One region of the Pseudomonas sp. LF020 genome, then DNA from elsewhere that is predicted to be linked to it. Evidence: predicted binding sites of a transcription regulator. Region 1 holds the regulator's gene; the other holds the start of a gene.
What was found. Region 1 encodes sigma-54, which starts transcription at its own class of promoters, with help from an activator protein. Its sites were predicted from a motif close to ANTGGCATNNANNTTGCTNT; they were not measured.

Region 2: a site for sigma-54 is predicted at 2,075-2,094, ahead of ACU680_RS14880 (circularly permuted type 2 ATP-grasp protein). Genes of this name have one in related genera too.

What each region holds. Positions count from the first base shown of each region.
Region 1 is NZ_JBRFIX010000003.1:436,892-441,100, reverse strand. It holds gene rapZ (RNase adapter RapZ) at 1-742, opposite strand, end outside; gene ptsN (PTS IIA-like nitrogen regulatory protein PtsN) at 745-1,209, opposite strand; gene hpf (ribosome hibernation-promoting factor, HPF/YfiA family) at 1,221-1,529, opposite strand; gene ACU680_RS09750 (RNA polymerase factor sigma-54) at 1,603-3,096, opposite strand; gene lptB (LPS export ABC transporter ATP-binding protein) at 3,284-4,009, opposite strand; gene lptA (lipopolysaccharide transport periplasmic protein LptA) at 4,009-4,209, opposite strand, start outside.
Region 2 is NZ_JBRFIX010000005.1:412,706-416,914, reverse strand. It holds gene speE (polyamine aminopropyltransferase) at 1-581, shown strand, start outside; gene ACU680_RS14890 (hypothetical protein) at 838-1,071, shown strand; gene ACU680_RS14885 (ribonuclease E inhibitor RraB) at 1,285-1,632, shown strand; gene ACU680_RS14880 (circularly permuted type 2 ATP-grasp protein) at 2,127-3,536, shown strand; gene ACU680_RS14875 (alpha-E domain-containing protein) at 3,549-4,209, shown strand, end outside.

The DNA of each region.
Region 1 (4,209 bases):
TGGTGACATAGGCGCGATTGCTCGCCGCAAAGCGCGGCAACCATTTATTCAGGTAGCCGTAGATGTCCTGGAACATCTCTTCGACCTCCGGCTGCGTCGCCAGATACTCGGCGACCGGTGCGTCGAGTCCGGATTGTGCGCGCAATTCAGGCTTCCAGTACGGATTGGGCAGGCAGCGCACGTCGAACACCAGATCCGCGTCCACCGGCATGCCGCGCTTGAAACCGAACGATTCAACCAGAAATGCCGTCCCCGGCTCCGGCTGGTTCAGCAGGCGCAGTTTGATGGTATCGCGCAACTGGTACAGATTCAGATTGGTGGTGTTGACCTTGAGATCGGCCAGGTCGGCAATCGGGCCGAGCAGGGCGGTTTCATCTTCGATCGCTTCGGCCAGTGAGCGGTTGGCGGTGCTCAGCGGGTGGCGACGGCGGGTTTCCGAGAAGCGTTTGAGCAAGGTTTCTTCGTCGGCATCCAGATACAGCACATCACACTGGATGTGTCGGGCGCGGACTTCTTCGAGCAACTCGGGGAAGCGTGACAAATGACTCGGCAGGTTTCGCGCATCGATCGACACAGCCACCAACGGCTGAGCCAGCTCGGTATGAATCAGGGCGCGTTCGGCGAGTTCCGGCAGCAGACCGGCCGGCAGGTTGTCGATGCAGTAGTAGCCGTTGTCCTCAAGAACATTCAGGGCGGTACTTTTACCCGAGCCGGAGCGGCCGCTGACGATGATCAAACGCATGATTAGTGACCGTTCTGCTCGCTCAGGACGACCTGATACAAGGCTTCATTGCTCGGTGCGCTACGCAGTTTTTCGCGCACTTCCTTGCGGTCGAGCATGCTGGCGATCTGGCGCAGTAATTCCAGATGAGCATCGGTGGCCGCTTCCGGGACCAGCAAGACAAACAGCAGGTCAACCGGTGCGCCGTCGATTGCATCGAAATCGATGGGCGCTTCAAGGTGCATCAACGCGCTGATAGGCGCTTCGCAGCCTTTGAGACGACAGTGGGGGATGGCGATGCCGTTGCCGAAACCGGTGGAACCGAGTTTCTCACGGGCGATCAGCGCTTCGAAGACATCTTGCATCTCCAGATCCGGCACTTCGCGGGCGATCAGGTTGGCAATCTGTTCGAGGGCTTTCTTTTTACTGCCGCCCGGCACGTTCACCAGGGAACGGCCGGGGGTCAGGATACTTTCAAGTCGGATCATGGGGGTGGGGGTTATCGACCGGTAGCGCCCTGAAGCAGGCTCTGGGTCTTTTCCTTATGCTTTTTGAGTTGTTTATCAAGCTTGTCGGTCAGCGCGTCGATCGCTGCGTACATGTCGGTATGTTCCGCGTTTGCGACGACCTCATTGCCGGGAATATGCAGCGTGGCTTCGATTTTCTGCTTCAGCTTTTCGACGCACATCGTGACTTGCACGTTGGTGATCTTGTCGAAATGTCCCTCAAGCCTCTTGAGCTTCTGCTCAACGTATTCACGGAGAGGTTGGGTAACTTCCAGTTGGTGTCCACTGATGTTGACTTGCATACAGCTTCTCCTTCGTTGCCAGTGCATAAAGCGGCAGGCCGAACAGCCTGCCACTGGAACGCTGTAACGTGGCTTACATCAACCGCTTGCGTTCGCTCGAAGGCGCGATCCCTAGGGATTCACGGTACTTGGCGACGGTGCGGCGAGCCACCTGAATGCCTTGTGCCTCCAGTAAACCAGCGATCTTGCTGTCACTCAACGGCTTTTTCTGATTTTCCGCTGCAACCAGTTTTTTGATGATCGCGCGGATCGCCGTGGACGAGCATTCACCGCCTTCGGAGGTGCTTACATGGCTGGAGAAAAAGTATTTCAGTTCATAAATGCCCCGTGGGGTATGCATGAATTTCTGTGTGGTGACCCGGGAAATCGTCGATTCGTGCATGCCTACCGCTTCGGCGATGTCGTGCAGGACCAACGGCTTCATGGCTTCGTCGCCGTACTCCAGGAAACCGCGCTGATGCTCGACGATCTGGGTGGCCACTTTCATCAGGGTTTCGTTGCGGCTCTGCAGGCTCTTGATGAACCAGCGTGCTTCTTGCAACTGGTTGCGCATGAAGGTGTTGTCGGCGCTGGTGTCGGCGCGACGGACGAAACCGGCGTACTGCGCGTTGACCCGCAAACGGGGCACCGACTCCTGATTCAATTCGACCAGCCAGCGCTCGTTGTCCTTGCGCACAATGACGTCGGGCACCACGTACTCGGCTTCGGTCGATTCGATCTGTGAGCCCGGGCGTGGATTGAGGCTTTGCACCAGTTCGATGACCTGACGCAGCTCGTCTTCCTTGAGCTTCATGCGCCGCATCAACTGGCTGTAGTCACGACTGCCGAGCAGATCGATGTAATCGCTGACCAGACGTTTGGCTTCGTTGAGCCACGGGGTCTTGGCCGGGAGCTGACGCAGTTGCAGCAACAGGCATTCGCCGAGGTTGCGCGCGCCGATGCCGGCGGGTTCGAACTGTTGAATGCGGTGCAGAACGGCCTCGATCTCGTCCAGCTCGATGTCGAGCTCCGGATCAAAGGCGTCGAGGATTTCTTCGAGGGTTTCGTCGAGGTAGCCCTGATTGTTGATGCAATCGATCAGGGTCACGGCGATCAGGCGGTCGGTGTCGGACATCGGCGCCAGGTTCAATTGCCACAGCAAATGGCTTTGCAGGCTTTCGCCGGCGGAGGTGCGGGTGGTGAAGTCCCACTCGTCGTCATCGCTGCTGGGCAGACTGCTGGCGCTGGTCTGGTAGACGTCTTCCCAGGCGGTATCAACGGGCAGTTCGTTAGGAATGCGCTCGTTCCATTCGCCATCTTCCAGGTTGTCCACCGTCGGGGCGGTTTCCTGATAGGAGGGTTCCTGAATGTCGGTGTTGGTTTTTTGTTCGACGTTGTCGGCCAAAGGATCGGTATTGTCGAAGTCGTCGCCTTCTTCCTGGCGTTCGAGCATCGGATTGGATTCCAGGGCCTCCTGGATTTCCTGTTGCAGGTCCAGGGTCGACAATTGGAGCAGGCGGATGGCCTGTTGCAGCTGCGGTGTCATCGTCAGCTGCTGGCCCATTCTCAAGACTAGCGATGGTTTCATGGCAGGGGCTTAACACCTTATTCGCCGGCGCGCATGCGCCATCCACTACAGGGCGCCGGAGCGCCAAACTTAAGCAAATTATATGCCTGAAACTGTCGTGTTTGCCTAGAGCGCTGTAACAATTAAAGCGTATTAAATCCTGCTTGAATCGATACAGCGCCCGGGCGGCTCACCGGGCACTATTCGCTTAGAGGCGGAACTCGTGGCCCAGGTACACTTCCTTCACCAGATCGTTGGCAAGGATGGTCGCCGCATCGCCTTCGGCGATCAGTTGACCGTCGTTGACGATGTAGGCGGTTTCGCAGATATCCAGGGTCTCACGCACGTTGTGGTCGGTGATCAGTACACCGATGCCCTTGGCCTTGAGGTGGTGGATGATCTGCTTGATGTCGCCAACCGAAATCGGGTCGACACCGGCGAACGGTTCGTCGAGCAGGATGAATTTCGGTGCGGTCGCCAGGGCGCGGGCGATTTCCACCCGGCGGCGTTCACCACCGGACAGGCTCATGCCGAGGTTGTCGCGGATGTGGCTGATGTGGAACTCCTGCAGCAGGCTTTCCAGTTCCTTGCGACGACCGGCCTTGTCGAGTTCCGTGCGGGTTTCGAGGATGGCCATGATGTTATCGGCCACCGACAGTTTGCGGAAGATCGATGCTTCTTGCGGCAGATAGCCGATACCGGCCTTGGCACGACCGTGCATCGGCTGATGGCTGACGTCCAGATCATCGATCAGCACGCGACCCTGATCGGCCTGCACCAGGCCGACGATCATGTAGAAGCAGGTGGTCTTGCCGGCGCCGTTCGGGCCGAGCAGGCCAACGATCTGGCCACTGTCGATCGACAGGCTGACGTCGCGCACAACCTGGCGGCTTTTATAGGCCTTGGCCAGGTGTTGGGCTTTCAGAGTTGCCATTACTGGGTCTTCTCGTCGGTTTTCTTCTTCGGCTGGATCACCATGTCGATGCGCGGACGCGCTTCGGTGACTTTGCTACCGGTAGCGCGACCGGCACTGGCCAGCTTCTTCACTGTGTCATAGACGATTTTCTCGCCCTGAGTGGTGTTGTTGTCCTTGTCGACAACCTTGGCCTTGTCGATCAGCACGACGCGGTTTTG
Region 2 (4,209 bases), on a different contig from region 1:
AGCACGCCAGCGTCGAGCACATCACCATGGTCGAGATCGACGGCACCGTGGTCGACATGTGCAAGGAATTTTTGCCGAACCACTCCAAGGGCGCTTACGACGACCCACGGCTGAACCTGGTGATCGACGACGGCATGCGTTTTGTTGCCACCACCACGGAAAAATTCGACGTGATCATCTCCGACTCCACCGACCCGATCGGCCCGGGCGAAGTGCTGTTCTCGGAGAACTTCTACCAGGCCTGCCACCGTTGCCTGAACGAAGGCGGGATCCTCGTGACCCAGAACGGCACGCCGTTCATGCAGATCGATGAAGTCAAGACCACCGCCGGCCGCCTGCGCAGCCTGTTCCCGGACTGGCACTTCTATCAGGCGGCCGTGCCGACCTACATCGGCGGTTCGATGACCTTCGCCTGGGGCTCGACCAACCCGGCCTACCGCAAGCTGAGCCGTGAAACCCTGCAACAGCGCTTCATCGGCAGCGGCATCGTCACTCGCTACTACAACCCGGAAATCCACATCGGCGCATTCGCGCTGCCACAGTACGTGCTGCAGGCGATCAACAAGCCCAGCAACGACTGACCAGGTCGATGGATTCCTTGTGGCGAGGGAGCTTGCTCCCGCTTGAGTGCGCAGCACTCACAAAATCTGCGATTGCTAAATATTTTGGGGCCGCTTCGCAGCCCAGCGGGAGCAAGCTCCCTCGCCACAAAATTTTTCCAGTCATGAAAATGATGTTTTTTTCATGTTCGTCTGCCGCAATCCTTTTGAACGATCAATCTCGCCAAAAGTCGAGATAGATGTAAGCCCATTTGCGGGTTTGATCGAGGAGGCACCGATGCAAAAGTGGAAAGTCACTTTCGTGGACGATCATGGTGAAATTGTCGATGAGGTGTTCGAGCGCGCGGAATGCCCCAGCGACGACGAGGCTGCACGCCTGATCAAGGAACGGCTCCTGCCCGTGGCCGCCGAACTGGATTTGAACGATCTGGAAGGGCGCACCCCCGACGCCGGGGCGAAAAGCCTGAAAACCCAGAACAGCATCGAAATCCGCAGCATCACTCCAATCTGAAATCTTCCTTTCATCCGAAGCAACCAGGCCTTGGCAGCAGCTCTATCTTGGGGCTAATCTGCAAGCGAGATCAGCGAAACGATCGCTAAGGTCTGGTCTTGTCAGCTACATGCTTGTTTCCCGCCGGCAACCCGTTTGCCGATGTACTTTTGGCCTGTAAGGCCCGGGGCGGGAATACGGAAAGTCTATCCATCTATCCGAGGGGGACGATTCATGAGCACAGCCTATCAAGAAGACATCAGCAGTAATGTTCTGCGCCGCATGAAAGAAGGCGGTTTCGACTTTTCCCGATTCCATCCCATCGAGTTCTACGCCATTTTCCCGGACGAGGAGCGGGCGCGCAGAGCGGCAGGCAAATTTCGTGGTGAATCCATCAATGCCCAGGTCAGTGCGCGCGACGATGGCGCCTGGTCGTTGGAATTGAGCAAAGTGATGTACGCGACCTATGACGATATTGGCGATTTCGAGCAGGGTTTCTCTGCCGTGGTCGAGCCGCTGGGCGGCATCATCGAAGGCTGGGGCGTGAAGCAGGAGGTGCGCAGCCGGCATCGTTTGAACTGATCTCTGGTTTAGCTTTTTTAAAGTCAAAAGATCGCAGCCTTCGGCAGCTCCTACAGGTGATTGGTAGGAGCTGCCGGAGGCTGCGATCTTTTGCTTTTGCTTTCAAAACATTTCAGAAAGGCAAAAAAAAGCCACCGGAGAGGGTGGCTGAAAGGGAAGATCGATAAGGAGAGGAAACCGGTCAGGGTCACGGCCTGCGGGGACTGCACGGGCAGTCACGGGTCATTGGGCTGAAGCCTTCCTTGTGGGAAGTTTGCAGCGGATGCGCGGATTATCCGCAGCCCGGCGCAAGCAGTGAAATCAACTCTGACTATGCTGGTGATAGGCGATGCAATGCGTCGCAATGAAGCGGGGGCAATCCGCTTGGGGCATTTGCCGCACAGGAATGGTGCGGTGCTTGCGGCGTGATTATCCAAGCGATTGAAATCAAAGCGTTTATGCCGATGGCACGGGCCTTGCGAAGGCCTGTAGGTCCGGGTGACAAGGAGTACGGCATGATCCGCACCTATTTTGATGAAATGTACGATGCCGGCGGCCAGGTCCGCCCGCATTACCGCGAGTTCGCCCGCTGGCTGGCGGACACGCCTGACGAGTTGCTGGCACAACGGCGACGCGAGGCCGATCTGCTGTTCCACCGGGCCGGGATTACCTTCACGCTCTATGGCGATGAGCAGGGCACCGAGCGCCTGATTCCATTCGACACCATTCCGCGCAGCATTCCCGCCAGCGAGTGGCGGATCGTCGAGCGCGGCTGCATCCAGCGGGTCAAGGCGTTGAACATGTTCCTCGCCGACCTTTATCACGAGCAGCGCATCATCAAGGCCGGGATCATCCCCGCCGAACAGGTGCTGGCCAACGAGCAGTACCAGTTGGCGATGCAGGGCCTGGATCTGCATCGCGATATCTATTCGCACATTTCCGGCGTCGATCTGGTGCGCGATGGCGACGGCACCTACTACGTGCTCGAAGACAACCTGCGCACCCCGAGCGGCGTGAGCTACATGCTCGAAGACCGCAAGATGATGATGCGCCTGTTCCCCGAACTGTTCGCCGCCCAGCGCATCGCGCCCATCGACCACTATCCGAACCTATTGCTCGACACGCTGAAAAGCTCCAGCCCGATCGACGATCCGAGCGTGGTGGTGCTGACGCCGGGGCGTTTCAACAGTGCGTTCTTCGAACATGCCTTCCTCGCACGGGAAATGGGCGTTGAACTGGTGGAGGGTGCCGACCTGTTCGTGCGCGACGACAAGGTCTTCATGCGCACCACCGACGGGCCGAAAGCGGTGGACGTGATCTACCGCCGTCTCGACGACGCGTTCCTCGATCCGCTGGCATTCAACCCCGACTCGATGCTCGGTGTGCCGGGGCTTCTGTCGTCCTATCGTTCGGGCAACGTGGTGCTGGCCAATGCCATCGGCACCGGGGTAGCAGATGACAAATCGGTGTATCCGTTTGTCACCGAGATGATCCGTTTCTACCTCGACGAAGAACCGATCCTGAAGAACGTGCCGACCTGGCAATGCCGTAACCCCTCTGAGCTTTCCCACGTGCTGGCCAATCTTGCGGATCTGGTGGTCAAGGAAACCCAGGGTTCCGGCGGATACGGAATGCTGGTGGGGCCGGCGTCTACCGCGGCGCAGATCGATGCGTTCCGCGAACGGATCAAGGCCAAGCCCCATGCCTATATCGCGCAACCGACGCTGTCGTTGTCGACCTGTCCGACCTTTGTCGAAAACGGTATCGCGCCGCGCCATATCGACCTGCGTCCGTTTGTACTGTCTGGCCGCGAAACCCGGGTTGTGCCCGGCGGTTTGACCCGTGTCGCCCTGCGTGAAGGCTCCCTGGTGGTGAACTCCTCTCAGGGCGGCGGAACCAAGGACACCTGGGTGGTCGAGGATTGAAGGAAGCTTGCCATGTTAAGTAGAACTGCCTCGGATCTGTACTGGATGTCGCGTTACCTGGAGCGGGCGGAAAACCTCGCACGGATGCTCGATATCAGCTATTCGCTGTCGCTGATGCCGCAGGACGGTCGCGGCGACGGTTTGCACGAGCTGGCCATGCCGCTGTTGATCACCGGCACCCTCGACGATTACCTGGAGCGTCACGGCGAACTGCATGCCGAACGCCTGCTGCATTTCTTCGCCCTTGACGCCGCCAACCCGGCGAGCATCTACAGCTGCCTCGGCGCAGCGCGCGCCAGTGCGCATGCGGTGCGCGGGCGCATCACTGCGGACATGTGGGAGAACATCAACGCCACCTGGCTGGAGATTCGTGGGATTGCCGAGCAGGGTCTCAGCCGCTACGGCATGAGCCGTTTCTGCGAGTGGATCAAGGAGCGCTCGCACCTATTCCGGGGCGCGTCCTACGGCACCATCATGCGTAACGATGCATTCCGCTTCATTCGTCTGGGGACGTTCATCGAGCGTGCGGATAACACGCTGCGTCTGTTGGATGCGCGCTATGAAATGGCTGGCGATCAAGCCGAAGCGGTCAGCGACGGTACGGCGCACGCCTATTACCAGTGGAGTGCGTTGCTGCGGGCGCTGTCGTCATTCGAGGCTTACACCGAGATCT